Linked DNA regions of Symmachiella dynata. The protein of the gene in region 2 interacts with the protein of the main gene of each other region in a pairwise test. Links are inferred from orthologs where the notes say so. Each region holds a gene or a part of one and is shown on either strand. Other genes may lie near its edges.

The links.
Region 1: the proteins of panC (region 2) and Mal52_RS04715 interact in binary tests that used the Escherichia coli proteins (3 or more experiments, as listed by UniProt). The link is inferred for Symmachiella dynata from one-to-one orthologs.

What each region holds. Positions count from the first base shown.
Region 1 is NZ_CP036276.1:1,248,398-1,264,556, forward strand. What follows is about bases 4,840-7,830. They hold Mal52_RS04715 (NUDIX hydrolase), read right to left. Parts: upstream 6,590-7,830; coding sequence 6,089-6,589; downstream 4,840-6,088. Other genes in these bases: Mal52_RS04710 (hypothetical protein), read right to left, coding at 4,840-5,849; Mal52_RS04720 (hypothetical protein), read right to left, coding at 6,680-7,729. In the rest of the region: Mal52_RS04680 (globin domain-containing protein), read left to right, coding at 71-493; Mal52_RS04685 (carbohydrate ABC transporter permease), read right to left, coding at 530-1,342; Mal52_RS04690 (extracellular solute-binding protein), read right to left, coding at 1,353-2,684; Mal52_RS04695 (zinc ribbon domain-containing protein), read left to right, coding at 2,872-3,177; Mal52_RS04700 (hypothetical protein), read left to right, coding at 3,272-4,069; Mal52_RS04705 (HD domain-containing protein), read right to left, coding at 4,165-4,686; more of Mal52_RS04710, read right to left, coding at 4,758-4,839; Mal52_RS04725 (dicarboxylate/amino acid:cation symporter), read right to left, coding at 8,090-9,436; Mal52_RS04730 (A24 family peptidase), read right to left, coding at 9,504-10,703; Mal52_RS04735 (hypothetical protein), read left to right, coding at 11,091-11,414; Mal52_RS04740 (DUF3500 domain-containing protein), read left to right, coding at 12,188-13,240; Mal52_RS04745 (sugar phosphate isomerase/epimerase family protein), read left to right, coding at 13,821-14,666; Mal52_RS04750 (hypothetical protein), read right to left, coding at 14,633-14,929; Mal52_RS04755 (PTS sugar transporter subunit IIA), read left to right, coding at 14,945-15,655; Mal52_RS04760 (alpha/beta fold hydrolase), read left to right, coding at 15,865-16,159.
Region 2 is NZ_CP036276.1:2,069,897-2,085,844, reverse strand. The notes cover bases 4,634-7,413. They hold panC (pantoate--beta-alanine ligase), read right to left. Parts: upstream 6,563-7,413; coding sequence 5,705-6,562; downstream 4,634-5,704. Other genes in these bases: Mal52_RS07995 (hypothetical protein), read left to right, coding at 6,907-7,413; lgt (prolipoprotein diacylglyceryl transferase), read right to left, coding at 4,634-5,659. Also shown: Mal52_RS08020 (PQQ-binding-like beta-propeller repeat protein), read right to left, coding at 611-1,924; Mal52_RS08015 (anti-sigma factor family protein), read right to left, coding at 2,080-3,588; Mal52_RS08010 (RNA polymerase sigma factor), read right to left, coding at 3,742-4,317; more of lgt, read right to left, coding at 4,571-4,633; more of Mal52_RS07995, read left to right, coding at 7,414-7,431; phosphate signaling complex protein PhoU, read right to left, coding at 7,530-8,213; Mal52_RS07985 (RNA polymerase sigma factor), read right to left, coding at 8,287-8,919; Mal52_RS07980 (Gfo/Idh/MocA family protein), read right to left, coding at 9,032-10,027; Mal52_RS07975 (rhodanese-like domain-containing protein), read left to right, coding at 10,178-10,522; Mal52_RS07970 (biotin/lipoyl-containing protein), read left to right, coding at 10,657-10,896; Mal52_RS07965 (histone deacetylase family protein), read right to left, coding at 10,926-11,870; Mal52_RS07960 (HEAT repeat domain-containing protein), read left to right, coding at 12,686-14,215; Mal52_RS07955 (DUF1571 domain-containing protein), read left to right, coding at 14,985-15,818; Mal52_RS07950 (zinc-binding metallopeptidase family protein), read right to left, coding at 15,898-15,948. UniProt on the Escherichia coli protein: Catalyzes the condensation of pantoate with beta-alanine in an ATP-dependent reaction via a pantoyl-adenylate intermediate.

The DNA.
Region 1 (16,159 bases), 830 kb from region 2 along the record:
GCGCGCAGTTCGGGATAACGTGGATCATTGCCTAACGCATTTCCCTTACTCCTTTTGAACTGTTGGCGCTGTGACGAACAAGGACGATATCACCCGCGAAGATTTAGAGCATGTTCGGCTCAGCTTTCAACGTTGCAAAACGCATGCAGAATTTTCGGATATTTTCTACGATCATCTAGCGCAACAGTCGTCGGAAATCGGCCCCATGTTCGCCGCGACCGATATGGTCAAGCAGAACGAATTGTTGCGAGTGGGGATTGAAAGTCTGATCGACTTTTCAGCGGGCGACGCGGACGTTGAGGTCGAGATCCGCCGCTTAGGTGTGCTGCATGATCGCAAGCATCATGCGATCCAACCCGCGCTTTATCCGTTGTGGGTCAATGCCTTGGTGGCGACCATTGGCGAAACTGATTCCGAAGTTACGCCTGAAATCACGGCCGCGTGGCAGCGTGTGGTGGCTCCCGGGATTGCGTTGATCGGCTCGTACTATTGAGCATGGTCCGCAGGCAACTCGCTGTGAGAGCCCCTCTCATCCCTTGAGACCCGTCGTGGCGATGCCGCGGATGAAGGTTTTTTGCGCTAGGAAAAACAACACGATGACCGGAGCGGTGAACATGACCGCTGCCGCCATCAACGGACCAAACTCGGTGTTGTAGGCGCTGACGAATTGCTGCAAGGCATAGGCAAGCGGAAATTTGTGCGGATCATTGAGATATAGCAGCGGTCCGGCGAATTCGTTCCAGGTATGCAGGAATTGAAACAGCGCCACCGTAGCCAGCGCCGGCCAGGCAAGGGGAATGATGATCCGCGAGAAAATCGTCCATTCGCCGGCACCATCCAGTCGCGCCGCTTCGGAGAGTTCCTCCGGAATCGTCAAGAAAAACTGCCGCAACAAAAAAACGTAAAATGCTTCCCCGGCCAACCAGCTTGGCAACACCAGCGGCCAATAGGTGTTGTACATGCCCAGGGCGGCGAACAATTGGAACCGCGGCAGCATCGTCACATGAAACGGCAACAGCATGGTGGCGATCAGCACAAAGAACAACAAATCCCGCCCCGGCCAACGCAGCCGCGCGAATCCATAAGCGACAACTGAACAGGACAACAACGTGCCGAGCACATTCAGCACACACAACACGATAGAATTGGCCAAGTAGCGGCCGAAGTTCCCGGCACTCAGTGCTTGCGCATAATTCTCCGTATGCCATTCGCTAGGCCACATTTCACTTTCGAGTTGTCCCGGCGGCTTAAACGAACTGAACAACATCCACACCAACGGCAACGCAAAGCCGACGGCGAGGAGGATGAGCAGCGGGTGGGCGAAACGTGGGGGGCGTTGCATGGGGGGCGGTCTACTTCGCTTGTGTTTTGTGATTGCCGGCACGTAACGCATCCAGGTGGCGTTGGATGTCTTGCGTGGCGGTGTTGAGGGCTTGTTGGGGGGAGGCTTTTAATGCCAGGGCCTCTTCGGTGGCTTGGTTGATGCGTTCGAAGAAGTAGGCCTGCACGGGGATGTTTGGGGTGGGCCATTGGTTGGGGCTGTGGGCTTGTTCGACGAATAGGCGGAAGTTGGGGTGCTCGTTGAGGAACGTTTGGAACGTCGGTTGCGTGACGACGTTTGGGCTGGCGGGGATCCAGCCTCCGGCGGCGGCGGTTTGGGCGGCCTCGGCTTCGTGGCCGTCGAACCCGGCCCAGAATTTCATGAAGGCCCATGCTCCACGCGGGTTTTTGCAGCCGCGAGGGACGAGGAAAAAATTGCCGTTCACCCAACCGCCATTGGGGTTGCCCTCAGGAGGGTGGGGCAGGGGGCCGACGGTATAATCAAAATTGTCGCTCACCGCCGCGTCCAATGGTTCGATCCGCCATTGGCCATCCATCATCACACCATGACTGCCTTCGAGCAGCATTGATTGCGATCCGGTTTCGCGGTTGGTGCTGCGGAAGGCGCGGATTTTTACCAGGCCGTGCAATTGGCTGTAAGAGACCATCCACTCCAGTGCTCGCACGATGGCCGGATCGTTGGCGGTAATTTTTCCCGTATCGGGGTCATAGAACCGACCCCCGAAAGCAATGCCCCAAGCCCACAAACGACGATCGTCGGGGAGGTAAACGATCCGCGTCGGGTCGTTGCTCGGTTGCCGCGTGATGGCATTGAATTCTTCGAGGGTTGTGGGAACATCGCGGCCGGCTAAGATGTCGCGGCGATAAAACATCATACGGATGTCCAGGCCGTTGCAGAGCGCATACAGTCGACCGTCGTAGGTGCCGATTTTTTGAGCGGGAGGACTGAGCCAGTCGTTGAGCCGGGCGTATTCTTCGGCCGGCATGAGTTGATCGAGCGGGGTGAGTGCGCCGCGCTCTGCCCATTGGCCGATGATTTGATCGTCTTGGTTGAGCACATCGGGAAAGTCGCCGCCGGCAAGCGCCATGAAGAATTTCATGTCGAGGTTTTGTCCCGGAACGGCAATCTCTTCGACCCAGAATTCGGTCTGCGAGTCATTGAACCGCTGCACGACATCCTGAACAACATGCCGGTACTTGCCGCCCCAGAAATGCCAGAAGACAACGCGCTCGCGGTCGGGGGGGATATCGCTTTCCGTGGAACGCATGCCAACGGCCCAACTGAGACCGAATAGGCTCACAGCGATCGTTGCCAATAAAATCGGTCGGATGCGATCACGCATACGCTTGTGGTTACCTGTCGGAGGAAAAGGGTTGTCATGGTCAATCTTATCGCTGCTATGCGCTGATCGCTAGGCGTGAGTTTTGTGGTTCGTCAAAGGAGTGGGGATTGATTCTGGGCGGCGAGTTTCGTTCAATGACTGCGTTGAAACGTGGTTGCTACAAATCGGGTAAGAAGAGGAGGGGGGCATGTCGACGGGATTCGAGTCGGACAGCGACGATTTCACCTGCCCGAATTGTGGTGCGGCGGTGGCCGGCGGGGCGACATTTTGCCGGGAGTGTGGCGCGAGCGACGATACGGGGTGGGGCGAAGAAGAAGACGATGTCGACGCCAATTACGACGAGGACGAGGACTTTGACTACGACGAATTCATCGACCGCGAATTCCCACAGCATGCGCCGGACGGCATGCGGGTGACGGGCAAGCAGTTGGTGATTCGAGTGATCGCGGTGATCTTATGCCTGTGTCTGTTGTGGCTCGGGCTGGGGTTTTGAACTCGCCGAATGGCTCCTCTCACAGCGGTTAAACAGCGATGTTATTTTGGGCTGTCGTGCGAACCTTCTTTCAGACTTCGGTGTCGAAGGGAGCATGGATACTGCATTACTCGACAAGAAGTTCGCGCAGATCGGTGCGCGTCTGAAGGTGATGGGGCCACCTCCCCGACGGTTTAGGGATCAGCAAGGAATTCGCCTCGATATCGGCATCGACCGCCGCGGCGAGTTCTTCGCGATCCGTGCGGCTGATGCTGACAATGTCGAAGTCTTGCACATGCAGCCGCGGGATCGGCATCTGTTGTTGATGGTGCGGGAGAACGGCGAGAAGAGCAAGTTTCTTTGTGGGCATGATGAGCGGCATTGGTTTGTGGCTGGGATTCCCGAATCGGCTCCGGTGGGAATGGTGGCTCAGGCCAAGGATGCATTGAAGCCGCTTGAAGTCCGCGCTGCCGAGTCGCAAAAGCGAGTCTCCGGCAAAGCCCGGAATCGTCGCAAGAACACCGCTTTTATCCGACAGGGCGAATGGTTCTTTCTGCCGACGGACGATTTGGCTGTTGATGAATCTTGGGTTCTGAGCAATGAACCGTTGCGGCGCGGCGGTGGTAAGCCGCACTGGGCGGAGTTTTGTTACCGCACTGGCGGTGAGTCCGTCTATGTTTGTTCGCGACACCCCAATGGTGTCACTGCCCAGCGGTATCGAAATATTCTTTCGGGAAACCGCAACGCCAAGAATTGGGGGTGGACATCGATGGTGCGGAACGCGGGTGTTTACGTTCGCGGTCGGATTCGGCATCCAGACCATGCCACGATTACTTTGGCGGGTTGGCATCGCGTAGCGATGAACACTGAAAACGAGTCGCGGGCCATGCGGCACGTGGCGTTTTTGGATTGACCGCGACTTGACCGATCCCATGCACTTGTTTGGAAATCAACGGGTGCGTGTTTTCTTGTCAGAAGAACAACAACAGCGTCCCTGCTGGTCTTGCCTCAATCCGACTCGATGCCCCACACGTCCTGTACGAAATCCGGGACGTACCCCATCGCGCCGCGGCCATTGGCCCATTTGATGGTCTCGGGCCGTTTCGCCACATCGGTGCACAGACGGCTGGGATGGGGTTGCATGCCAACGCGGCCAATGTCCAAACGATCCGCATCCCAACAGGTTTGGATGGTGATGTTCGGATGCGTGCGTTCGTGGGTATGACCGGCGCAAGCCTTATGAAGCAAGGCAAAGTCGTGGTCGCTCAAATGAAACACGTCGTTTTGCAGCGTGCGTGCGAATTCGGCGGCACGGGGTCCGTGTTCGGGGTCGTGACCGTCGCTTTGTCGCTGGGAATCGTGTAGCACGGCGAACAGTTTCACAATTTCAATGTTGGCGCCGGTTGTCTCGGCCAAACGTAGCCCGTTTTCTAGTACACGAGCCCAATGAGCGACGCCGTGGATCCCGGACGGCGACAACTCGTAGCTGTCCAGGACGATTGTGATGATATGAGCGACTGATGCGGGCATGTTTGTTGGAGTTCTTTGACTTAGAACGCCGGTTAATGTGAACCGATTTGACACCCGGTTTACAGCAGGCATCAAAAGCGGACGATCAGACTTGATCCGAGAAACGGGCCGGGGGCGATGTCGACGAGATCATACAGTTCGTCGCGACGATTTCCACCTTCGCCGTAGTAGCGTCCGAAGGCGTAGCCGGCATTGACGTCCAATGCGGCGTACTTCCAAACATTCCAACGCAGGCCGCCGATGACGCGCTGTTCGGAGGCCAAGAATTGGTCGCTGCGACTGGCTCGGTCGGTGAGTAGAAACGTTTCGCGAATGGTCTCGAAGCCACCATAGAATTGAAGATCGTCGGTCCAGTCGTACGTCACGAGCGCGTTGACATTGTATAGCGGGAAATAGGACGCATTGAATGCCAGTGCGTCCAATGGTTTCCAGGTGACGGAAAATGGAATCCCGACATTCATTTGAAAGGTTTCGGACGGATTCCAGCCGTAAGCGACGCCGGGGATGGGGAAGTTGAGGTCGGAAAACGGCGCGTACATGACCGAGTATTGCCATGTATCCCGGTCATTGCCGGCGGGCACTTGGAGGAAACCTAGTACCGAAGCTCGGACTTCGTCGATGCTGTGAAACGGTTTGTCGCTGGCAGACCCGACGGTTGTCATTAAGCCCCCGGACCAGCCGTTGTCGAATTGATGGATGTAATTTAATCCGACGTTGACGGTCCACAATTCGTCGGGAAATGCGCGTCCGGTATCGGGCAAAATGGCATCGGTTGAGAACAGGGAATTCTCGACCGTCGTCCGCAGGATCACGATGTCGCCATCTTGCCGCCAGATGGGAGCGCCCATGGTGAAGAGTTGTCGCACGAGGCCGAAATCTGTTTGTTGATCGTCGACGGAAGTCGAGGGATACCAAGTCGCGGAGTAACCTGGGCGACGCATACGCGCTCCGCCGAAGGGGTTGCCGCCGCGGCGCGCGGATGGGCTGGAGCGACGTTCTTCTTGCATCATGTCTTCGACCTGAATACCGGTCGGAGTGGTCATCACCAGCGGGGCATCATTCAGTGATTCCGAATCTGCAAAGGTCCCCGATGCGGGGACAATTTTGAGATCGGCCGCGGGCTGTTCTTCAGACCAGGCATTTGCCTGCGAAAAAAACGACACGATGAAAAACGCGACGCAGGAGATGCGGATTATGAATGATTTGGGCAATCTTAAAGTCACAACAACGAACCGACTGAAGGCACTCAGATTGAATTGGCGAAGTGGAAGTTTGAGCGACCGTTCACCGCAGGGCGGGGGATTCTAGACACGCGCTGCGGTTTGGCAATTCGATTGTATTAAAAGATGCTTGGTCGTCGTGGCAGAGAGGTGAGCCGCCCAATGCTTGGATGCGTGCGTGATTAAGAGATGTTTTGGAAATACCAACTCAGCAGTTCGCGCAGCGGTGGTGAAAACGTTTCCGGTTGTGTGGCGAGCATGTCGCGGACTTCGTCCAGTGTATGAAAGCGGACGAAGTCGATTTCGTATTCGTCGATGACCGGTTCGTCGTCGGAGACGGCGCGGTAGAGCATGGAATGCTCCATGGCCAGCTCTGGTGTGGCGGCGAATTTGTGCAGCGGTTCGAGGGGGCAGGACAAGCCGAGTTCTTCACCCAGTTCACGCGACGCGGCAACTTCGTAGGTTTCGCCCGTGTCGACATGTCCTGAACAGGAGGAGGTGTATGTCAGTGGATATTCGTCTTTGTGGGCGGACCGCATTTGCAGCAGGAATTCGCCGCGGCTATTGAACAGAAAGATATGCACGGCGCGATGCATCAGTCGTCGCGCGTGGACCTCCGCTCGTGGCGCTTGCCCGATCACGATGTCCCGTTCGTCAACGATGTCAAATATTTCCTGCGGCATGGCTGCATCGTATCAGAACGGGGGGGCGCAGGACAAACCGTAGCGTGACGCGCGCGATGCGATCGAGGCGAGACTCTCGCTTTTCCCGACTTATAATTCGGGAACCGTCATGAGCCGCGGCTTGGGATCCATGGGGAAGTTCAACATGGGAATTTCTTTGCCGTCTTTGAGATTGCGCTTGGCCTGAATTGATTCGGCAACCAGATGTATCTGGCCATTGTGTTCTCGCTGTTTGGCGCGAAAACGCTCGTACAATGTCTGAATGCGGGGGTCGTGTTTGTTATTGAATGAACCGACGGTCACATAGGACTGATAGCGGTCATGCCAGACATAGGCCTCGAAGTTCTGATTGCGCATCAGTTGCACGAGTTGATAGGATAGTTTGTAGGCTTTGTCGAGACTTTGACTTTCTTTCAGGCCTTTTTCGAACTTCTCGATTCGACGGGCACTTGCTGAATCCCCCGAGTCTTTCATTGAAATTGAGTCGCCGTGAAACGTGGCAACCACCAGGGTGAGCTTGCCGGGATTTTGGGAGAGGCTGTAGTCGAGGCCGTTGTTTAAATAACTGAGATGTTTATGGTCCTTGCGTTGTTGCAACTCATCGGGCGTGAGCAGCGGATTGGGGACCAGCATAGCGCGGCTAAACGGATTGGGTTTACCGGGCGTCTTGATATAGCGGCCTTTGCCGAGCGAAGTGGGGATGAAATTTTTAATCCATTCCAACGTTTTTTGAGCGGTTTTGCCTTCTTTGGTCGTGGGATCAATTGAGGAGTAGTTCCCCGCGATGACGGCGATTTGGTTGCGCTGAGCAGCGTAGGCGCCGGTTTGTCGGCGGCCCAATTGATCGACTGCTTCAAAGGATCGCAGTTTGCCTTCTTGGCTATATACGTAGGCGGGCAACCCTTTTTTTCGCAACTCCAAAACCAAAGCATCGGCCCCTTCAGCGGCGTTCTTGCGCGCTTCTTCGGTTTCTCCTCGGAGATTTGTGACCATGATCATCCACGGTCCGTGCCGTTTGTCGATTGTGTAGCGACGTCCTGGGACGGCGGAAATCTTGGCCTCCGCCACAGAGGGGATATACAAAACGGTGGCGAGTGTGATGCAACCGAAAACGATGGCGGCGGATTGTCTGCTGAACACGAGAAACTCCGTTTTCTCTTGTTGAACGATATCGCGGTCTCCGCATGGAGACCCACGGTTTCGTAGCGAATTCGGCGACCGGCAGTTGGCGCTGAATTGCACTGTAGAAAGGCTGATGAGGGAAAGGGGCGGGATGCTAACAATATGCCAAAAACGAGTCCAGCCCCGCTGTCGGTAAAATGTGCGCACAACTTCATCTTACAACAGGTTTTTTCGCGATTGAAACAAGAAACGCGATTTGAGATTGCCAAAGGGAGATGCGATGACAGACAGTCGTGCTTGGTTGGTCCCCTTTTCGCGCGCATTGAATCAGGGAAGGAATTGCCTGAAACGTCTCTTAGGGTGATGAACCCGTGCGGCTTATTTGTCGGTCGGTTTGTCTGTGAAGCTGGTGTCGACGATGGCGGCGCCGACGGAATCCCCGAAGGCATTTACGGCGGTGCGGAAGCGGTCCAACAGCCAATCGACCGGCAGGATCAGACCGACGAGCGTCAGTGGTAACCCAACGGCATTCAGCACAATGAGCAGCGTGATCAAACCGGCTTCGGGGATTCCGGCAGCGCCGACGGCGGCTAGGGTGGCGGTGATGGCGATTGTCATTTGGTCGACGAAGTTCAGGTCGAAGCTGGGGTCAATGGCCGCGTAGGCGTTGGCGATAAATATCGCAGCGGCCGCTTCGTAGAGAGCGGTGCCGTCCATATTGACTGTGGCTCCGAGCGGCAAGACGAATTCCGTGCTGCGCTTGGAGACGCCGGCTTGAACTTCGGCGCATTCCATGGTGATGGGCAGCGTGGCGGTTGAACTGGCGGTGGAAAATGCAGTCAGCACCGCTTGCCCCATTTGCACCATGAAGCGAAACGGATTGCGACGGGTGAAGATGTACAACAACAGCGGCAAGGTAATCAGCGCATGGATGGCGAGGCCGGCGAGGACGGTTCCCATGTAGCCGGCCAGAACACCGGCAAGATCGTCGAGTTTGTCTTCGGCATTCGCTTTGCCGAATCGCGATGCAACGAGACAGAAAATTCCAAGCGGCGCAACCTTCATCAACAGCATGATGAAGGCCATTAACGTATCGTTGATGCTGATGACGAGCGTGGCAATCGTGTGGGACCGCTCCCCCATGGTCGTCAGCATCCCCGCGAAGATGATGCTAAACACGATCAGCGGCAACAGGTTGACCTCGACCATCGATCCGAGCAGATTGTCTGTGAAGAGCATCAGCACGAGTTTTTTGAAGATCAAGCCGAGCGAGACCTCTTGTCCTTCGGCCGCTTTTTCAATCTCCGCCGTCGCTTTGTCAACATGTTCCGCAGCTTCCTCCTGGGCGCCGGTGACGATGGCTGGGTCGATGCCTTGTCCCGGGTTGATCAAATTCACGACCAACAATCCGGTAGCGACAGCGAGAACTGTGGTGGACATGTAATACAAAACGGCATAAGCGCCCGGTTTGCCGAGTTTGCGGACGTCGCCCAAGCCAAGGATTCCGCTCATCACACTGGCCATGACCAACGGCACCACGACCATTTGCAACAACCGCAGAAAGATCTGCCCTCCCAGTTCGAGGTGTATGGCCCAGTTGGGGAGAACCCAAGCCACCGCGATGGCCGCAATGATCGCGATCACGATGTACAAAGTGCCATGCCCAGCGGGACGAGCATTTTGTTCCGGGGGGCTCGTGGCGGTTTTTGTAGCAGGTTGTCCCATGGTGATTGCTCCTTGAGGGGGCAAAACGATTATTGGTGGTACCGTTTGGGGCGAATGGAATTTCGTTTTAAACAGGGGTGATCGCGTTGTGTGGCGTTTGGTGTCGTATTCGCAGGTGCCGGGCAAATAACGAAATGATGATCAAGATCAGCACAGTGCAAATCAAGACCAAAGTGTGGAGTTGCAGGTTCGACCATCGATTGGCAGCGGTCCACAAACTCCAAAATGGGATGAGAAGTAAGACTGTCATGGCGGGGAAGAAGACGGTGGGGATCTGTTCTAAGAAATGGAGATGCTTGCCGAATAGGGAGACGGTCAATAACGCAATCACGGTGAGACCGGCGGCAAGCAACGACAGGTCCCAGCCCAGGTAACCACCGATGATTGCCAAAACGATTGCGAGGTTGCGTTGTCGTTTTTTTCCATCAGTGTCATATCGCTCAGCGATGCCAATGCAGGCGCCCAATAGCCCACCCACGACTAGTCCCAGAGCCGCTTGCGTCACATCGGCGGCAGGCCAGTTGGCTGGAAGGGGCAGTGAGGCGTCGGCGCGAAAGGGTGAGAACAACCCAACGGCGATCGTGGGAATCACGAGCGACTTGGGCAAGGCGTGTCCATCAGCCGCGATCAAGACGCAGCACAACAGTGCGCTGGCCAAGAAGCAATGTGTGAAGTAAATGCCGATCAACTCAACGTTGAGCGCAGCTAAGGGAGAGACGGATGTGTCAACGAGTGTGTGGCCCGGTAAATTGGCGCCGCCGGATAATAATTCGACGAAGGCCAACATCAGGAAAATCAATGCTGTGGCCAGTTCCACGTACATGTAGCGGGGTGGAATCGGTGCGGCGCATTCGCGGCAGCGTCCGCGCAATTTTAACCACGCAAAAATCGGCACATTGTCCCGAAAAGCAATTGGCATTTTGCAGCGCGGACAATGGGAATCCGCCCGCAATAATCCCATGCCCAGTGGTAGACGATAGATGACGACGTTGAGAAAACTGCCAACGCAAGCACCGATGATGAATGAGCAGACGGCAAAGTACCAATAGATGGCATTGAATCGCCAGTTGGATTGCGGTGGTTCTTCGACGGTGTGGCGATGCAGGGGTTTGGCGGGGATCACCGACATGCGTGCGGGGTCGTCAGCGCTCTGTGTGGTGGGAGCGTCCTCTGCCATCAATGTTGACTGTGCAGCCACGGACCAGAGGGCCGCCGTGATCAGGATAACGGCTCGCAAAATTTTTGCGGCGTGTGCGGACTCGACCATTCGCGGTTTATTTTCCCAGTTAGTGTTCGGTCTCGGACAATCGCGGGCCGATCATTGCGGCGGATCGAAGTTGACTGTTGTGATGACACGTTTTTGTCCAATGCCAATTCCAAGTTGCATCTCGAAAAGCGCCTTCAAACCGACGACAGGATTCGCGGTTTTGAGACAGTTCGTGTTTGCATCACTAGGGACATTCTAGTGAGTTGGCAGCGCGCAATCGACCGTGAGGCATGACCTTACCGCAACGTTGCTGAAATTGGTGGAGTGAACGGTCCTGTTTTTGCGAGTGAGTCTCAACGATTTCACCGGGGCAGTGAGAACAGAATTAGAGGAATTCCGCGTGGAATTCCTAAGTGTTGTCTTCCGTTCATGTTCGAGGAGCGTGTGATGAGGAAACTGCTTGTGTTGGCCGCACTGGGTGTCGGGTTATCGGTGATCGGAGGTGCGAGCACTGCGAAGGCAGGCTGGGGCCCCGGCCGGGTAGTCTATGAATACGATGACTGTGGCTACGGTTACGGCGGCCTGTATACGCGGAATGTTTATGTGGAGCCTGTCTATCCTGCACCGGTTTACGTGGGACCCGATTTGCGGCGGTTCACTGCGTATGGCGCTCGGTTTGGCTACCGGGGAAATCGGTTTGATGTTCGGTATCGTGGCCGCTACGGGCGGTTTGGTTATCGAGGACGATATCGATATCGCGGCCGGTATTAACAGCGCCTGCAGATCGGTTGAGTGAGTTGGTCCACGATGTTGGTTGCAGGATGCGTTGGACCAGCTGCGCCCGCCTGGCCCACGTATCCTCAACCAGCGTGATCGGTCCGACTGTTTCCGGCGGCGCTACGTTGTGGCTTCGCTGAACCCCCACAAAGAATCGAAGTGTCGATAGGCGCTGGCGGCAATTGCCGTCGGCGTCTATTTGCTATGGCAGAGGGCATTCGTCTATTTGAAGTCAACGGGTGTCTGTGGTGGCCGATGCTTCTCACGTGGTCTCTCGCGACGAAGTGTTACGAATAGCAGATCGCTTCGTGTTGCTAAAAAAAGCGGCCGAAACTCGTTGACACTCGACGCAATAATTTGTTCCAGAATGCCATCGAATGAACGCATGTGTCTGGCCGATTGCAAACTGAATGATGACGCGTGCGCGTGGCCTTGCCGCGGCAAAAAAGTTGGTTGCATGTGCTGTCGAAATCGAGGTGGGTGCCAGGGAGTTGTGCTCACTTGAGGCGCGAGGTGGGTTTTCGTTGATCAACTCGAAACGTTTTGGCAAGTGGGTTTGGGCCGAAAAAATGATTCGTGGAATGTTGGCGGAATCGCCGAATCCGGTTTGCATTTTCTAATCGACCTGATACATACTGTAGCCAAAGCACATGACTGGTTTCAGTTGCATTTTGATGTCGGCTAACGGTTGTCTGTTGCGATTTGAAACCACCTGGCGTCGCGCTCGCCAATACACTCCGCCTTATTTTTTTGCCAAGGAGATGACGATGACTGATGATCGACGATGTCCGGATGTTGTAGGGAATGGCTTGGTCTCCTTGTCGCGTCGCGAGTTTGTTTCCACCGTCGGTGCCGCAGCGACCGTCGCCTCGGCGGTCTCTTTGCCGAATGTGATTTTGGCGGATGAAAAGAAACCACAACAACCGGAATCCTTGGTCAAAAAACTGTACGGTTCGTTGTCCGAAACACAACGCAAGCAGGTCTGTTTCGATTGGGATCATGTGGACGATGAGCGGGGGCTGTTGCGGTCGCGTGTCGCCAACAATTGGCAGATCACCGATAAAGAGAAGTACAACGTCGCCAGTGCTTTTTACACCAAAGATCAGCAGGAAATGATCGAGGCGATCTTCTATGGGTTGTACAGCGCCGATTGGAAAAAGCAGATTCTCAAGCAGCTCAAAGACGATGCGGGGGGATATGGCAAGCAGCAAACCATCGCGATTTTCGGCCAACCGGATACCGGGAAGTTTGAATTCGTGATGACTGGCCGGCACTTGACGGTCCGTTGCGATGGCGACAGCGCGGATCACGTGGCGTTTGGCGGTCCGATCTTTTATGGACATGCTGCGCAATCAGGCACCGAAGCACCGGACCATCCGGGGAACGTGTATTGGCACCAGGCGATGAAGGCCAACGCGCTGTACAAAATGCTCGACGGCAAACAGCGTAAGGTGGCACTGGTTGAAGCGGCTCCCGAGGAAAGTGCGGTCGATTTCCAAGGCAAACAAGGCGGCTTCGATGGAATTCGGATCAGCGAACTGTCACGCGATCAGAAAGAGCATGCTCAGGGCGTTCTCAAAACGCTTTTGGAGCCGTATCGCGATTCGGATCAGGTCGAGGCGATGAAGTTGTTGGACAAACAGGGCGGTCTGGACAACTGCCATTTGGCATTTTATCAGTCCGAAGATATTGGCGATGACGGCGTCTGGGATATTTGGCGACTGGAAGGTCCGTCGTTTGTGTGGCACTTCCGCGGCGCTCCGCACGTCCATGTGTGGGTCAATGTTGCTGATGACGCTTCTGTTGAATTGAATGCTTAGCGCCGAACGATCTTGAATCGGGGAGCGCCGTTTTGAAAAGGCGCGGTACACGATGTTTATTGTGCCGCGTCGCTCTATTTCAAAACAGGCACGCTGCGGATTCGCGCGTTGCGCCATATCGCAACTGAATGTCGACTCGCAGTGATTTCACATTTGTGCCGATTGGCACAGGACGATTCATGGTTCCGCATTGAAAATGAAAAGTGCGGGAAAGCACTGCTTGACAGTCACGGCTATCTCGCGATATATCTGGTCTGCTAGGAAAAGTACGTGGTCCAGCGGCACGAAGTGTTGTATTCGTGTTACTGATTCACGGAATTGATGTTGTCGGTTGCTGGTGAAAGATTAACGGCCATCTCACAAAGATTCTCATCTGGTTCGCTGTAAAACGATTCTTTCACGCGTTCGCCCGCTCTTTCTTGGCGTGGCACATTATTTCGTAGCGCGTGTATTGATTTATAATTGACATTCCTTGTTTCGGCTTTCGAGTTTTGCGACGGATGGGAATTGGACGATTGTCCAATTCGTTGTCGCAGAGGTCGTTTGTGTGGAACATCCTTCATATAGAGGAATTGGGCGCATGCCGAAGATGTCGATGAATGAAGTGACCACCTTTCGCTGGTCATTTATCGAAGACGTCATAGCATTTTCAAAAGCGGGCCTGGATGGCATCGGTGTTTGGCGAAACAAGATCGCGGAGTTTGGAGAAGAGCGCGCGGTCGAGTTGTTACGGGAATATGACCTGTCGGTTTCCAGTTTGTCTTGGGCCGGAGGTTTTACCGGGACGAACGGTTATTCCTATCGGGAAATGGTTGACGATGCTCGCGATGCCATTCGGCTGGCCGGCGATATGCGGGCGGCCTGTTTGGTGCTGATTAGCGGCGGACGCAACGGACACACAGTCAACCATAGTCGTCGCTTGTTGTGTGAGGCATTGGCGGAGTTAGGCGATTTTGCCGCCGAACACCAAGTGGAGTTGGCGTTACAACCGTCGCGTGAAGAGTTGTGCGGGCATTGGTCGTTTCTCTCATCCATCGATCATGTGATGGATATTCTGGACGCGTGCGACCATCCGTATGTCGGCATGGCCTTTGATACATTTCATTTGGCCGGTGAGGCGGACATTGTTTCCCGCATTGGTACGATTTTGCCCTACGTCAACACGGTCCAGCTCAGTGACTCCGGCACCGCTCCACGGACGTTGACCGACCGCGTGATGCTAGGGGACGGGCGGTTGCCGTTAGTCGGTATTATCGATGCCTTCGAACGGGGTGGGTATGACGGATTTTTCGACGTGGGGATTTGGTCCGATCGTCTCTGGCAATCCAACTACGATCGTGTGATCGACCGATGTCGGGTGCAGTTTGATCGGCTGCTGCTGGACGCCGCGGGTCAAAAGACTCCGCAGGCGATTCCCTCGAAATAGTCCCTCCCCCCAGCGTGAATCGCCAGGTGGATTGCGGAAAATTCCTGGCCGGGCTTGCGGGGCACAAGCGGCGTTGTCATCTTTGATTCAGCGCAGGCGCGCGATTTTTTCCGATCGTCAGACTCCAGGTTTGTGGAGTCGCTATTGCGGTGCATCTGCAGAATGCCCACCGTGAAAGCTTTTGGCGCGGAGAGAATGGACGATCCGGTTGATTGTATCCCATCGGCGTCGCGCACCGTTTTTGCCCCTTTCATTTGCGACATAGAGAAGTGCAGTCCATGGCTCACGAGTTCATTACGCTGGAGCAATTGGCCGAACAATTGGGGCGTGACCGTCGCGACTTGGAAAAGCAAGTGAGCCGCGGCCGTCTGCCCGGGCATCGCGTTGAAGGCCAGTGGCGGTTTCATCCAGCGGAAATCACACAATGGTTGGAAATGGAGATGCGGGGATACAATGACGTCGAGTTGTTAGAGGTGGAAGAAGCCCAGGTTTCGGCGGAGGTCGAAGGAGGGTTGCCGGTCAGCAGCTTTTTGTATCCGGAAACCACGCAAGTCCCGATGGAAGGTAAGACCAAACGTTCGGTTCTAGAGGAACTGATCGAAGTGGCGGGGCGGACTTGGCAAGTGTGGGAGCCGGCGGCGATCCTGTCCGCAGTCCAGGAGCGTGAAAGCGTGATTCCCACCGGGTATGAAAACGGTGTCGCCATTCCGCACCCCCGTACACCGATGGCCGATGCGTTGGGCGAGTCCATGATTTCCTACGGCCGCACGCAATCGGGAATTGCCTTTGGAGCGCCGAAACGCCAGTTGACCGACATGTTTTTTCTGGTGCTTTGCCGAGATTCACGCACGCATTTGTTGGTGTTGGCTCGGTTGGGGCGGATGTTGCAGTTGCCGGGGTTTATCGACGAATTGCGCGAAGCGGAAGACTCGCGTACGTCTTACGAAATCATTTGTCAGGCGGACAATCGATTGACGGAAGAGGCCTGAACGCAGCATGCTGCTGAGGGGGGATTCCCATGGCAGGTATTGATTTCTCCTGTCTGGCCTCGATAATTACTATCCGGTTTGCAATTTCAATGCTTATCCCAGCAAGATGTTTTTTGGGTCGGGGTGAGCCGGTGATCAAGCCGTTGATCTTGCTCACCAAATTATTCGTATTGCTGTAAGATTCTCTTAATGCCCAGCGTTTCATGATCATGCCGTCCAATAATTCACAATCAACCGCTGCCACCGATGCCGCGCCGGGAGCATCTGCCCTCCCTGAGGAGACTGAGGAATCGTGTTGCGACGCTTCTTCCCCAGACTGTGGTGAGGATGCGGCAGCTGCCGGTGGTGAGCCGGCTGAGTCGGGCGGCACGTGCCCGACGCCGATGTCGTGGCGGGGGGTGATGAAGAAGTTTGGCGAAGAGGCCACCACGGCGGTCGTGAATCGCGATGGTTATTCGTTGTATTGCCGCGCCTGGGGCGAGGGCGAGCCGCTCTATTTTTTGA
Region 2 (15,948 bases):
CTCGGAGTGTGGTGTCATGGAATTCTCCGGACCGCCCCGAGTGACCAATCAGGAAGGCCTTATCGTCACTTTTTATCCGTGTTTCACCCGTGCTGTTAACAATTCAAGGATTCGTCCGTTGCGTAAATCTTCAGCCTCAGAAAGATACCACGAAAGCAACGAAACACACAAAAGCGATTTCAGAAATTGCAGCAGACGAAAGACTAGCCACAGAGGCCACAGAGTTCACAGAGAAATTTTTTAAACCGTGGTGACTGCTGAGTGCAACTTTTCTCTGTGGCCTCTGTGTGCTCTGTGGCTTTTTGTTTTTTTATTTTAGTTGCAGCGTAAATGTGCCGGATTTTATCCGTACCGCTAACATAATCAAAAAATTGCTTCCTGTGCAACTTTTTGGCGGCTAGGCTTATTGTTGTTCAGGTGCATCGCCGCCATGTCGACAATCGATGCTGAATGATCCAATCAGGTTGTATTACGTCGGATTCATTCTCTCACAGTGCTTAGCAAGCAGCACCGTGCACGACGGCAAGCCGTCGGTTTGGGGACTTACGTTCCGACACCCGACCATCCGTGTCTCATCCGTGTTAATCCGTGGCTAAAAAAAATTCAATTCTCATTCAGCCGCCAGATTCACCCGCACGATTTCCTTGTCATTCCGCGCAAAAACGCTCTGCATGGCAAAGGCTGGGTGCGACCAGATTGTGAGTCGGCGGCGGACTTTGCGTGTCGGTTCGAGCAATTCTGCGCGGCTCAGTTCTTCGTAACCCTCCGGCGTCAAACGGGCGATGATCAATTCGCCTTGTTCGTTGCAGATGAACACGCGGTCCTTGTGGGGGATCAAAAACGCGTTCCACCAACGGTCTTCCCCCGTCGCCTCGAATGTCTCCCAAATACGATCTCCCTGCTGGGCATCCAGGCAGCGCAATTGTCCAAAACTACAGACTCCGTAAATGTGCGATTCTGTAAAAATCGGCGTGGGCATGATCGAATGCAGGCCGTCGGTTTTCTTTTCGCTGTCGCTATTTCCCCGCCAAATCAGTTTGGCCGCTGGAGGATTGGAGGAAACTTCGAGCATTCGCGGTCCATTATAAAACGAGGTGACAAACAACCGATTGCCTTGCTGTCTCGGCATCGGGACAGTCAGTCCCACGCGGACATCGAAGGGGAACTCCCAGTATTTTTCGCCGGTTTCGGGATTGAGGGACGTGATCGCTGTGGGGTGCCAAGCAATCAGTTGCCGCACTCCATCGAATTCATAAATCACCGGCGGCGCGTACCCCACGGCCGGATCATCAATTGCCCGCCACAGTTCTTGACCGGTCATTTTATCAAAGCTGACCAGACACGCGCCGTCGCTGCCCCCGACGAGGGTGATCAACTGTTTGCCATCGACCAGCGGCGAGGCCGCCATACCCCAGTTCGGCAGTGCGGTTCCATACTCCTCGACGAAGTCCTTTTTCCAAAGGATTTCTCCCTGTTCAACGTCAAAGCAAAACATGTCCCCCTGCGTGCCGATGGTATAGACACGATTGCCATCGACCACCGGCGTCGCCCGCGGGCCATGGGCATAGCTCACCGTGTAGCGCACGTCATATGCGTGCTGCCACAGCACCTTGCCTGTTTCGGCGTTTAAACAAAGGACGCGTTCTTGGCGGTCCGCCGGTTGGTAATCGGTGATGAACACCCGTCCGTCCGCCACGGCCGGGCCGCTGTAGCCTTCTCCCAGCGGGGTCGACCAAACGCGCGGTAATGGTCCCGGCGGGAGGGATTCGACGATCCCGTCTTCGCGCCAGACACAATCCCGCTTAGGCCCGCCCCATTGGGGCCAATCGTCGGCCGAACTGGAGCGGAGGGGGATCACGAACAGCAGGACCGCAAAGCAGAAGGACATCCAAGTCGTCGGCGTGGCGGAAAATCGGCAGGGCATCGAGAAACTCCCGGAGGTATGATGAGCGGGCAGGACAAACTGGTCCTAGCGATGCATGTCCGATTCCCGGCCATGCATGAGGCTCCCGCCATCATACGCAGCACGGCACGCCAAGCCAACCACCGTTTGCGTGCAGCGGTCAGCAGACCTCGAAATCAAGCAGCCCCGCCGCCGTCCCCCGCTTTTTTAACGGGGGGAGCCGGGACCTTTTTCGCCGCTGGCGACTGCTGCCGCACGAGCAAAATCATGCGGACACGTCGCGGCGCGTCCGCGTTTCGCTTTTTGATTTCGGTGTCCTTTTTGCCCGATGCTTCCTTCTCGGCCAGTTTGACGGCAGGTTTGTCCGCTAAGACTTCACTCGGAGAGGGGACTGCAGGCTTGCCGGGGGGCTTGCTCAGATCGCCCTTGTCTGCCGGAATCTGTGATTGCAAAGCCTCGGGAACAGGTGTGATCTGTAATCGAGATTTTTGTCGGGCGATGGCACGGGTTTCATTTTGACTGCGTTCTGTTTTCGGTGCCGTCGGTTTGGACTGCCCCGAACTTTGCCCCTTGCCAGTGCTTTCCTGTGCGGTTTCTTGCTTTGGAGTGCTGGATCGTTTCTTCGTACCTAAAGCGGGGGGAGGGACGTCCTTGGGGATATGCGACTGCGGAGAGGTTCGGCTGCCAAACTGTGGCGGAACCGACAGAGCATCGTCTGCAAGATCGTCGGGTTGCTCACGATCACCGCTGTCGAAGTATTTTTGATCTCTCTCAGAGAGTTGGGCAACAAGAATCGGTTGTCCCGCCTCCAGATCCAGCAATTGGCTGTCGTCATTGATTTTGGCGACAAGATCCGTCAATTCCTCTGGCGAGGCCTCTAAATGAATGGCAATCGTATCGGGCGAGCCTTCCAGGCCAATGACTTCCACATGCGTGCCGCCGATCCATTGATCGATATTAACCACAACCGCCTTGAAAACCGCCACTTGCTCTTGCGACTCGTCCAGTTCCGTCATGTGAATGACTTCGCCGATTCGGCTACGGTTCCATTTTTGGCCGGTGGGTAATTTCACCAATTTTTCTTTTTGAATCGTGGGTTTCTTGCTTTGCCGCAGCAAATTGTCAGCCTCATCCGTCGCAATGAATTTATCAGCGTCAGCGGCTTGGCTGTTTTTGATTGCCGGCAATGCTGCGGGGGCCACACTGCGTGAAACGGTATGTAGATCCGATTGGGCTTCAGTCGCCAAACCTTCAGCCGGAGCGGTCTCGGCCTGCATTTTTTGAAAAACCATGTCCTCCATGACGATCGCTTCTTCCACCGGCTGTTGCGCTGGTTGGGGGGCGGGCACCGCACGGACGAGAAACACCACGGCTGCGGCTGCGGCGACGATTCCCAATGTCGGTTTCAGCCAAGATCGCCGGGTCGCGGTCACAGGGGCCGCCGGGGTCGGTTCGCGCAGCAATGAACGCCGTTCCGCTTGGAGGAGAACTTCTTCCGCGAATCCTTGCGGAGGTTGCGCGGGGGGCAACTCCTGCATCCACTGCGAGAGTTTTTGGAAATCCGCCAGTTGTTGCTGCGCAGCGGGAGAGGATTCCAACAGCTGCGCCACATCCGCGCGCTCACTCTGCGACAGTTCCCCATCCAGATACGCGGATAGCAATTCTTCGGATATTTTGTCGTTCATACCGCACCGATCACATGTGCCTAAGGCACGTCGATTTTCTGTGAGACATACGCGGCCACAGCTGTCGGGGAATTATTGCCCCCGACCCGACTGTTAAAAACCGCTGCTCACCCCTTCAAATAAAATAGGTCGTTTTCCGTAGGACGCTTTCTGTCAAATATCGTCGTCCTTGAGCATGCGCTGAAGTTTTGCTCGTAATTCGATGCGCCCCCGGTGGATGCGGCTGCGAACCGTTCCCACCGGACATTCGAGCGTTTCAGCAATCTGTTCGTATTTCATGCCCTCAATTTCCTTGAGGACCAACACTGTGCGAAAATCTTCTGGGAGTTCGGCGAGAGCGGTCCGGACGGCAAGTTGTCGTTCTGTCTGTTCGAGTGCAAATCCGGGGAATGCTTGTGGGTGTGTGTCAGCCGGTTCCTGTCCCGTGTTGTCCCGTGCGGCGTCTATCGAGACGGTCGCACGTCGTTTCTTGCGATGGCGGGAAACAGCCGCGTTGAGAGCGATGCGAAACAACCAAGAATAAAAAGCCGAATCGCCTCGGAATGAATCTAATTTTTCAAAGGCCTGTACAAAGGCATCCTGCGCCACATCAAGCGCTTCATCCGTGGATCCAACCACAGAAACAAGACTGTTGTAAAGCCGATCCTGATAGCGCTCCACCAGCGCACCAAACGCCTGCGTTTGGCCACTGAGACAATCGGCAATCAGTTCTCGGTCGTCCTGTTTCACGGTCTACCGTTCAATGTGACGCCCTAAGGCGGCGGAAAGTTCCCTAAATCCACAGAATTGTGAAGTTATTGTGACACCTACGTCTGACGTTTATACGCGTAAACCGTCAATTTTACACAACCGCAGGCCCAATCAGTAGATAAGTTGGTCGGTTTTTCGCTGCATGTCCAATCGTCAGTACTCCGCGGCGGTTGCCGACTTTGCTTTTAGCGACCGGTTTTGCGTGGGAGACCGCAATCCGCTCACCCTTTGTTCACGCTGGGCTGGCGGATGATTTCACTTGTGGTTTTGAGTTGAGCGGGGTTGGTTGCGGCGGTTGAAACGATCGTTCCGGTTGGCGGGCGACGTACCATAAAAATGCGAGTGCGGTCGCCAGTAATCCGAAGCTGAAGAGCTGCGCCGGCGTAAACGGCGTTCCCCATTTGCCCCCTTCGTCGTTTCGTAAAAACTCGATCGTAAACCGCGAAATCGGATAGGCCAACCAGCCAACGGCCAAGACCGCACCATCCTTGTGGCGATAGGGGTAATAACAGAACGTCAGCACCGCCAAAACGAGCGCATTGATCGCACTGTAGATTTGCGTTGGATGCAGCGGCCGACTGCCGGCCGCGTCGGGAAAGATGATCCCGCGCTGCACTTCGGCCATGAAAGGCACGCTCTCCGGTGGAAAGGTCACCGCCCAGGGAAGTGCACAAGCATCTCCCCAACAGCAGCCGTTGAGAAAACAGCCCATGCGGCCAAACATCATTCCCACAAACACCGACGTAATGGCGATGTCTCCCAGCTTCAGCAGCGGAATACTCTTAACGCGACAATAGATCACCGTCGCCAAAACCCCACCCAGCAATCCGCCGTAAAAGACCAATCCGCCGTCCGGGAGATTGATCAGATTGGCCAGATTTTTACCCGGTCCGAAATACCGTTCGCTGTATTGAATCACGTACCACAACCGCGCGCCGCCGATCCCGCACAAGAAGACCCAAAAGGTCAAATCCCAGACAGCACTCTCCGGGAATCCCTGCCGATTCGCACGGTATGAGGCAATGGTCGTCGCAAATACGAAACCGAGAAACAACATGAACCCATAGCCAAAAATCGGGATCCCGACCAAGCGTTGCTGGTGCGGGGCATAGAAAATGGCTAACGCAACCGCCGTCCACAAACCAGCACCGTACAGCGAAGGTACGAGCGACTCGGTTTCGCGATAACGGACATAAAGCAGGCTCGCGCCGATCACAGCCCAGACCGCGAGCAGTAACCCCAGACCGAAGACCGGCAGGTTGCCCAGCGACCCCAGCGGAATCTCACCATCAAATCGAATGACGAACAGTGTTTGCCGCATCCTGCGTGTATCCTTGTCCGAGAGGCTTATGAATCTGGTTTGTGATTAAAGCGAATCTGTTGGCTCAATGACCATATTATCAATCAACCGCGTCGTCCCCACTCGCGCCGCGATAAGCGCTACCAGACGTGCCGTTGGCTGCGCGTCCTCGCTCAACGTCTCCGCATCCACGATGGTCGCGTAATCCAACTCGACTCCGGGGGTTTGCTGCATCCGCTGTACCATCTCCTGGCGGAGGGCCGTTAAATCGGTTTCCCCCGCTGCGACGCGATCGCAAGCGAACTGCAGGCACTGGCTGAGGGAGAGCGCCGTTTCCCGTTCCGATTCACTGAGGTAGCGGTTACGACTGCTCAGCGCCAATCCGTCTGCCTCGCGAATGGTGGGGCAGGTGGCAATTTCCACCGGCAGCGCCAAGTCGCGACACATCTGGCGAATGATCAATTGTTGTTGATAGTCCTTGCGACCAAAATAGGCGACGTCGGGCGCGACGATGTTCAGCAGCTTCAAAACCACCGTCGTGACGCCGCGAAAATGTCCCGGCCGGTGTGCCCCTTCCACGATGGTCGAAAGCTCGACCGCTTCGACAATCGTCTGGTCGCCGGCCGGGTAAATTGTCGCCACATCGGGATGAAAAACGAGGTCGACACCTTCGTCGCCGCAGCCCCTCAGGTCCTCTTCAATCGGCCGCGGATAGCGATCCAGATCCTCGTGCGGGCTAAACTGGGTGGGATTGACGAAAATCGAGACGACCAAATAATCGCACTCTTCCCGGGCGGCACGCATCAAACTGAGATGCCCCTCGTGCAGCGCCCCCATCGTCGGCACGAGACCGATTTTCTTCCCCGCGCCCCGTGCAGCAGCAACCGCTGCCCGTACATCGACGATCGATTTCGCGATGTTCATTGTTTGCAGATCCGTAGCAGCCAACCTTGTTGTCTCCGCCTGTAAAAAAGCAGTGAATAGTTCCGCTGGAATTTTAGCGGTTTACCTACTTATAGGCGAGACCGGAGTGGATTTGGTTGTGCTTTGTCGCAGATCAGCGACAAGAACCCGACGCAGAGAGGAACAGGATACGCGGGGTTGCGGTTTTCGCTATAATTTGGCCTATCGGGAGCAAACGTTGACCTGCCGCAATCCTTGGCCAGTATTTTAGTCTCGGCGACGATGCTCAAGATGAGAATTGAAGAACAGACCGGTTGAAGCACAGCCTGGCAAAGATACTTTGATTCAAAAAAAGGTGCCAAACCATGTGCGTGATTTTGGGTGTCATTTTATTGTTGGTCGGCCTAACCGTAATCGGCGGGTTTCCTTTCTGGATCTGGCTACAAGTGCGTCAGCATCCCAACAATTCGGCCCACGTGATACGGTCGAAACTAATTGGTGGACTTGTCGGTGGTTTGGTAATTCTTGGTTGCTACCAGGTCTTTTCATGGGCAAGTTTCTGGTGGTATCTGGAAGATAAAACGAGCATTGACATTCGATATCAAGAATTCACCGAAGCACGTTCAGAAGGTCGATTTCGAGATGCGATTATGATCATGACGCCGGATTATCGGAAACAGCATTCCTTAGCCCAATTCGAAACAGAATTTTCACAGGACTCCATTTTCCAGTTATACCCAAATCGATCCTTGAGTGTGTTCGCTGGGCGTGCTGAACTTTATCCAAACCACAATACATATACAGGTTTCTGGAGCGGACCGATCTATAAGTGGAAAAAAGTAGGAGGTGAATGGTACCTCACAGTTGAAATTGATTGGAGCTTGGACTAATCCACTCGCGCGGATGTTGAGTGCTCCTAGTAAGGAGATTTTGCAAAACGAGAGACGAACGTCCCTTCTTCCCAAAATCGGCTCGCATTCGCCAAAAACTATTCGTCGCTATCGGGCGACGCGCCGATTTCCGGTCGGTGGCGGACGATTTCTCCCTCCACCAGATAGATCACATCCTCGGCAATGTTCGTCGCATGATCAGCCACGCGTTCGACGTGCCGCGAGACCGAAAATAGATGCATCATCGGTTCGATCAGATCCGGGGAGCGTTTCATCGTTTCGGTCAACTCCTGGATGATGTTGCGATTGTACGCGTCGACAGTCTCATCCCGCGTGCAGACGCGACGCGCCGAGTGGCTGTCGAGTTGGACCAGCGCATCGATGCTATCGTGCAGCATCGACAACGCTTCGGCAGCCATCCGCTCCAGTGTATCGGGAATCGTGACCACTGGGCCCGAGGCGAGACTAGCGGCCCGCTCGGCGATATTCACACCCAAATCGGCGACGCGTTCCAGCTCACCGGTGATTTTTAACACCGTCGTAATCCGCCGCAGATCGTCGGCGACCGGCTGATAGAGCGCGAGGATTTTCAGGCAGTCCTCTTCCAAACGGACGTCCAAATCGTCGATGGCATCGTCCTGTGTCACCAGATCATGGCAAACCGCTGAGTCCGGTTCTTGCAGCGCCGCCAGCGCCTTGTGTACTAACTCTTCAGCCATACCGCACATCAGCAGCATGTTGCGGTGCAGTGTTTCCAAATCCCGTGTGAGGTGTCTGGACAATGAAAGGTCCGTCCTTGCGAATGAATGTCTCGTCCCTGTGGATGGTAAACTTTGATTTCCGGAAGCGCCCCAATCACCGCCCCATGGGGTTGGCATCCGGTCCGAGTAGATCTTGTAGCTTGTTCAACGAGCGGCTAAGCAGCACGCGGACCGAGCCGTCGGTCTTGCCGATTTTTTGCGCGATTTCCTTGGTCGGCAAACCCTCAACATACCGCAACCGCAGCGCCTCTTGGCTTTCTGCCGGGAGTGTGGCGAGGACTTCTTGCAATTTGAATTCACGTTGATCGCGGGAAAAAGCCTGACTGGGCGTTGTCATGGTCACGACCAACATATCGATCAGCCCCCCTTGTCCCGTCGTGGAACTTGTGCCGCCCACCGGCGAATTGCCGGAGATCTCTTTATTGGCCGAGCGTTTTTGGGCGCCGATGTATTTTCGGTGCGCATCAATAATCCGACGTTCGGCAATTTGACACAACCAATTGAACGGATCGCGGTCTTTGAACTCCATGTCCGGCAATCCGCGCAGGGCATGAATGGTCACCTCCTGCAGCAGGTCGTTCGGTTCGACTTTGCTGGCCAATGCGGAACTGACATTGCGGTTGATGAAGGCCAGCAACTGCATGCGGCGCAATTCAATGAATTCCCCCAACGCATCGGTGTCCCCTTGTTTTACGCGTTCGACAATTTCTGCGTCGGAGTCGGACATGCGATTCGCCCCTAGATCTGTTTATTCTGACTTTGTCGCCGAGCGTCGACAGGTTACCGAGTTGGATGTTATCCCGAACGGCGACAAATTGACAACCGGTTTTTGGCATTCCCTATTCACAACGGACCATCCGCCCGGTTTCCGCCGAACGCAAGACTGCTGCGGTGAAGTCAAACACCGGTAGTGCGCAATCCGCCGGCGCCGGATTCGCCGCCCCCGCAACCAAACAGTCTATGAATCCGCGATCGGGATCTGAGCAGGTCTCGTCGATGGGGATTTCCTCTAGGTCATTGTTCTCCGCACGCCACAACCGATCTTGCTTGACGATGAAATCAGCGTCTCGGCAATAAATCACAATGTCTTCGTGGTAATGTTCGGCATTGCCGGTCAGCGTCATGCTCAATGTCACGTCGCCAGTGAGTTTCCCGGCGATGGCGGTGACGATTTCGACTTGACTGCCATGACGATGACTGACAGCGTACACCTCCTCCGGTTGCAGCCCGGTGAGAAAAAACAGCAGGTCCACTTTGTGGCTGCCCGCATCGCCTAGAAAGCCCCCGGGATTGTGTTCATGACTGTCGCGCCATGTGCCGCCGATGGTTTGTTGCCAACGCTCGGCCAAGTCGAAGGTCACCGTTTGAATCGGTCCCCAGCGGCCCGATTGCAATTCGCGGCGCAGCATTTGGTAAATCGCCCAGTGACGGCGTTGATAGGCCACCGACAGCAACGGACCACCCGCACCGGCTGCGTCGATCATCTTAACGATCCGCTCCCGTGATTCGGCCAACGGCTTTTCACACAACACATGCCACCCTCGCGCACGACAGGCGGTCGTTTGTTCGAAATGCAACTGCGTCGGCGTACAGATGACGGCTGCGTCTACTGGGATCGGCGACTCCAACAGGGCTGTAAAATCGTCAAAGACATCTCCCTCGGTCGCGTACTCCGCCGCGAGCTGCAGCGCGTTGTCGCGGAGCGGGTCGCAGAACGCGGCCAATTCAACGCGGGGATCGCGGGCCAACCGCTGGGCATGCAAGCGGCCAATCTGACCGCAGCCGATCAAGGCGACTTGGACCGGAGGCGTTAACGGCAGCTGTTGTCTGTCCATTGGCGATTCCAACCAGAGTGACGGGGGGACGCGACATGATGCATCCTGCGTTGTCATTTGTATCTGACCGGCTTAAGATCGCAACCATGGGGGAGAATTGCCCCGCGTCGAAAGTTATTCCACAGAAATTCCCTGCGAGAGTCGTCTGTTATGTCACAACCGGAATTGCATCCGTTAGAAATCAGTTGCATCAGTGTGAAGGCCAAACTCGATGGCGGCGATGAGTTTTTCTTTCTCGACTGCCGCGAAGCGGACGAACATCAACTCGTGAATATCACCGAAGCAGCTCTGGTGCCGATGAGTGAGATTCAAGACCGCATTACAGAGTTACAACCGCACCAGAATGGCGAGATCGTTATCCACTGCCATCACGGCGGCCGCAGTTTGCAGGTGGCCACATGGCTACACGGACAAGGCTTTGCCAACGTCAAAAGCATGGCCGGCGGCATTGACCAATGGGCTATGGAGATCGACACCGCACTGACCCGCTATTAACGCAATCGGACGACCCTTCTTACAGCTGGTTTCAAAACCCTCTGTCGCGGCATCTGCAAACTTGAACCACAGATTCACGAACAGACGCAACCGGAGTTTGAAACGGATTCTAGAACTTGCAAAGGGCAGGACAAATGGCCGTTGCGATCGTTGTCCCCCCACTCGGACTCGAAGGTCAACCGCTGCAGGTGAGCCTCTGGTTTGTGGATGTCGGTCAGGAGGTGCTCGCCGGGGACCGCCTGGTGGAAGTCATGCTGCCCGGCATGACGTTTGACATCTCAGCCACCTGCAATGGGACTTTGGCCGCGATTGATGTTCGCGAAGGGGCATCGATTGCCGAAGGGGAGACGTTGGGGAGAATTCACCCCGCATAGGCCCTCCTAGTGGTCGAAGCCGTCTGCCGTCAAATACCTTCTGCATCACCGGCCAATGTCTCAAGGTGCACGCGCACACAATCGGGGAGGATTTCCAGGTTGTAGCCTCCTTCGAGGAAACTGATCAGCCGCCGATCAGAGTATTCATTGGCGATGTCGGCGACCAGTTGCGTCAGCATGATGTAGTCGTGGGTCTCCAATCCCAGCGAACCGACCGGATCAAGCCGATGGGCGTCGAACCCGGCGCTGAGCAACACCAATTCCGGCCGGCACTGGGCGGCGATGTCTTTGATCATGATTTGGAAGCGAGAAAAATAATCATCGCGTGAGGTGCCGAATTCGATCGGCAAATTCATCGTCGTTCCCAGACCGGGCCCCTCACCGGTCTCGTCTTCGGTTCCCGTGCCTGGATAAAACGGGTGCCGATGGATGGAGAGAAAGTACACATTTTCCGAACGATAAAACGTCGCCTGTGTGCCGTTGCCGTGATGCACATCCCAATCCACGATCAATACACGTGACAGCTTGTGATGTTCCACTGCGTGCTTGGCAGCGACGGCAATGTTGTTGAACAGGCAAAATCCCATCGCCTGGTGCCGTAAGGCGTGATGTCCCGGGGGACGCACCAAACAGGCCGCGCGGATTTCGTCGCCGGTTAGTACCGCATTCACGGCGGCGACTCCCGCGCCGCATGCTAAGCGTGTGGCGTCGTACGACCGGGGACTGACCACGGTATCGGCCTCGATACGGCCGCCCCCCTTTTCGGCGAACTTGGAAACCAACTGCACATAGTTTGAATTATGAACGCGGGCAATTTGCTCTCCGGTTGCTGCTTCGAACTGGGGCCGCGTAAAACGCTTGTTGAGATCTGATTCGTCGATGCTCGCCAAAACTCGCGACAATCGCTCCGGGCACTCCGGATGATGGCCGGTTTTGTGTTCGAGAAACAGAGGATCGGTGTAGAGTAAAGGCATGGCCGGGGAGCTCGATTCTGGAATCAGTTCGACTCAGAGCCGACGCCTACGGTTGTATGACGTATGCTCAATTATTGCTTAGACGTTTAAGAGTATCCGGAATTTTGAATGGCAGGACAATCGATCCAGCCACGATAACTGGAAAAAACGATTGGTCTCCAGGACTGGAAATGACTCATTTTATGGGCCGGAATGGAACTGGGGGGTAACCAAGGGACAAGGCCGGCAGACAGCCTGTTGCGTCCTGAGAATCAGAACTTCAGCAAACTTGTCTTAAAGATTTAGTGGCTCTCTTAGGGAATCAACTTGACACTTCCGACTCTGCGGTGATAACGTAGATTTTCGTTACTGTTGTTATTCTTTATCGTTTTCAGTCATTTCATTGCGGGTCGCCGTCAAGGCGAGGGCCACGTCATTCCTTGTTTCGCATTTTTTGCGCCATCCGACTTAAGAGGGCTCTGTCCTCGGAACCGAGTTATTTTTCGGTCACTTTTCATTGGGTAAGGTGGAATTGGTCGATTTATCGCGGCCTAATGGTCTTCATGAAATTTTTGCGAATCGATCATTCCTGCGAAAAAAGACTCCGAGACTGCAAATTTGCTACTCTTGGCCATTGATCTCCGGCATAATATCAGAACGTCAGTTCTGACCGGTTATCGGCCGAACTGCAGCATCCTTCCTAACAGTCGGATGTTGTGCGTGTTTGCGGTAATATGTCAGCGATACCGACGTGTTGCATGAATTGTGCCTGAGAAAGAATTCGAAAACTCAGCCACTACTTAGGTTCTCTAAACGTGCCCCGACTGAATCGACACATGAATCGAGTACTCAACGAAGAGACCGGAATTAGCAACCGCATGGTCAACACGGACGATCAACCGACTATGTGTTTACAACTCCGTCGCCGATCCCTCCGGCTGGCCCCGATTTTACCGATTGGTGCCATGGCGGTGGTGATGTCCCTCGCAGCCGCGTTCGGACCGGCGCAGCTGATGGCTGCCGACGGCACGCCGGGGGATTCTGTTCCGGCTGGAAGTCCCGCAACTGCAGAGCAGGATAAACCCGACTCGCAGTTACCATACGGGTATACCCCACCCTCGGTCATCCCGCCCGGCGCATCGAGCGATGAAGAATGGGTCGTGCAGTTTGGAGACGGAGGCAAACGCGCAACCGACAATGCACGACGAGACTTCCTCTCCGTGTTCAACCGAGGAAACTTCGAGTCCGCTGAAGACCGCGAAAACTTCGAAAAATACATTCAATGGCGTCTCGCGCAATTTACGTTGCGAAAGTATTTGACCGCCAACCCCCAACAGCAACAAATCGGGTCCATGCGTTCAAAATGGCTGCGGGACGTCGATCGCGCCCGTAAAGCGGGCCCAACCATCTTCCAGGCGTATGTCGATACCCTCGTGCGGGAAACCCCAAAGTTATTTAAATACCATATGGTTGCTCGGCTGAATGCGGCTGTGCTACTGGCCGAATTGAACGAGACTCCAGCAGAAGGTAACAAACCTGCCGTACCGTTATTGGCGGTGACTGAACCGCTGTTGGATTTTCTGGGACAGCAAAACCAACTCGGTGTCGTGCGTGTTCCCGCCGTACGGGGCCTTGCACGCGTGATCCGGGATGGTCAGCCCCCCGAAAAAATACGTGACGATATTATTACCGCTTTTGTCAATGAGCTGCAAAACGGCGATCCGAAAAACGACGCGCTCGCCACCACGATTGCCGAAGAACTCGGCAGATTGGGAATCGTCAATGGCAGTGATCGCACCCCGGTCGTCGTCAATGCCCTCACAAAAACCTTGGCGGATAAAAAGCGAGGCTATCGGTCTCGCAGCGAAGCCGCCGCTGCCCTGGGGCGACTCTCGCTGGACAACACGATCAACGTACGGCTGATCGCCTTCGAAATCGCCGCGCTCGCTCAAGAGATGGCCACCACTTTCGAGAAAGAGGCGGCCGAGGCACAGAAAAACGAACTGAATCCAAACTATGTCGCCTGGAAGAAACCGTTCTTCAACCTTTACACGGCATTTAAAGGGGACAAGCGGGTAAATATTGAGCGCGGACATGGCCTGAGTAACAAGGATGGCCTGAACGGGGCAACCAAACAAACAGTCAATGCAGCCTATGGTCAGGTTCTGCCGTTGATTCTTTCGATCCTTGTGGAGAAACCGATTGAACCCAAGGATCAGGATGCCATTTTGCAATGGCTAGAGGCGAACAAGCCGCCAAGTCGCAAAGTGCACGATTCCTTTAAGGAAATCATCAGCGACGATCAATCCCAGGCTCCCGGGACCCTCTCCAGTGCGACGGCAAGCAATACAGAAGCGAATAATTAATCGCCCTGTTTTTTAATCGGACTGCTTCTTCTGTCACGCCGCCGCTACCGCGAGCCGTTCGCTTCCTCCACGCTCTTTCCGTGGAACCCAATAAGCAGCGCATCCCTGGAGCTTTTCTCGCTACAAATCGTTTCAAAACCCTCTGCCCCGTCCCATTGAGACTGATCGCTAGGTTTTGAAACTGGTTCAAGGACGTAGGGATCAGGCAACGGGGTTATCTTTCCAGTGGGGAGTTGCAGGTTATTTCTGAAACCCCACTCTGACAGTGCTGCCTTTCGCCGTTTTTGCCACGTGCGCATTCCTACCAAGAGATTGGCTCGATCACTGAATGCGCACATAGCGGTTTCTGCGAAATTGGGCTGGCAGGACCCGGCGTGAATCGACTATCTTCCGCCTCACTTCTGAGATTAACCGCCCAGTGTGACAGACCTGAAGTTCGGTTGGCACGATTACCGTCAACCTTTAGAATTAGGGTCACTTTGCAGCGCGGTGATGCTCCAGTTGAACAGTTCGCCGAAATTTGTCGAAAACGAGTAAGGCTATTTTTGGCTTCGGAGCAGAAATTTTGGATAATTTGAGGGACGCGTTTGTCTTAAAATCAAAACTCCGTCTCTTATGCGGCCTATAAAACGCCTGTCCATTCGATGACAGGGATAATTGAAGTTTCGGTTTGGATATCTTTTTGTGGGGAGCGGACGGGAAATTTGATGTTCTCGGCAGCTCAAACCACTCCATCGGCTTGAATGATCATTTTGATCGAGGTGTGTTCATGGGACAGTTAAGGCAGTTGCGGGTCACTGGTTTCTTAGTACAACTCTTTACGTCTCGGACCACGATTGCCATTGCGATCACCGCTGGCATGATGGGGATGGCCGCATGTGAAGCACTCGGTCAAGACGCCCCCAAAGAGCACCCGCTGGTCAAGCCGCTGAAAATCGTCCGTCAAAGCCGCAAAGCACTCGACGGCGTTAAGGACTACACCGCGACGTTCTCGAAAAAAGAACGCCTGGGACGCGGCGGCCGCCAACTGTTGTCGCAAACCATGCGGATGAAATTTCGCGAAGAACCTTTCAGCGTCTACTTTTTCTTCCAAAACAAGGACGCTGCCGGTCGCGAAGTGATTTTCGTCAACGGCCGCAATAACAACCAACTGGTCGTTCATGAAGGCAGCGGCATCAAGTCGCTCGTTGGCACACTCACCTTTGCTCCGACCGCCAGTGAAGTGATGAAAGAAAACCGCTATCCGATCACCAAGGTCGGTTTGAAAAACATGGTGGACAAAGTCATCGCGCAGTGGGAAGGCGAATCCAAGTTTCGCGAATCGACCGTCAAATACTACAACAGCGCCAAATTGGGCAATGTCGACTGCATGGCGATCGAATGCAGCCACCCCACACCGCGGCGGCAGTTCACGTATCATATGACTCGCGTCTATATTGATAAAAAATCCAAACTGCTCGTTCGCGTTGAACAGTACGGATGGCCCAGCCGCGCCGGACAACAACCGCCAATCGTCGAGGAATTCACCTACTCCGACATCAAGACCAACGTCGGACTCCGCGACGCCGATTTCGATCGCCGCAATCCTCAGTACAACTTCTAAGGCGATGCCCCCATGCCATGACAGCTGGGTGCAAGCAGGGTGAAACGCAACGGCAGTGCGCGTCGCGACGAAACATGCCTTAATGTTCGTCGCACGCCCCACGATCGATTTCCAACAGCACGCCGATGAT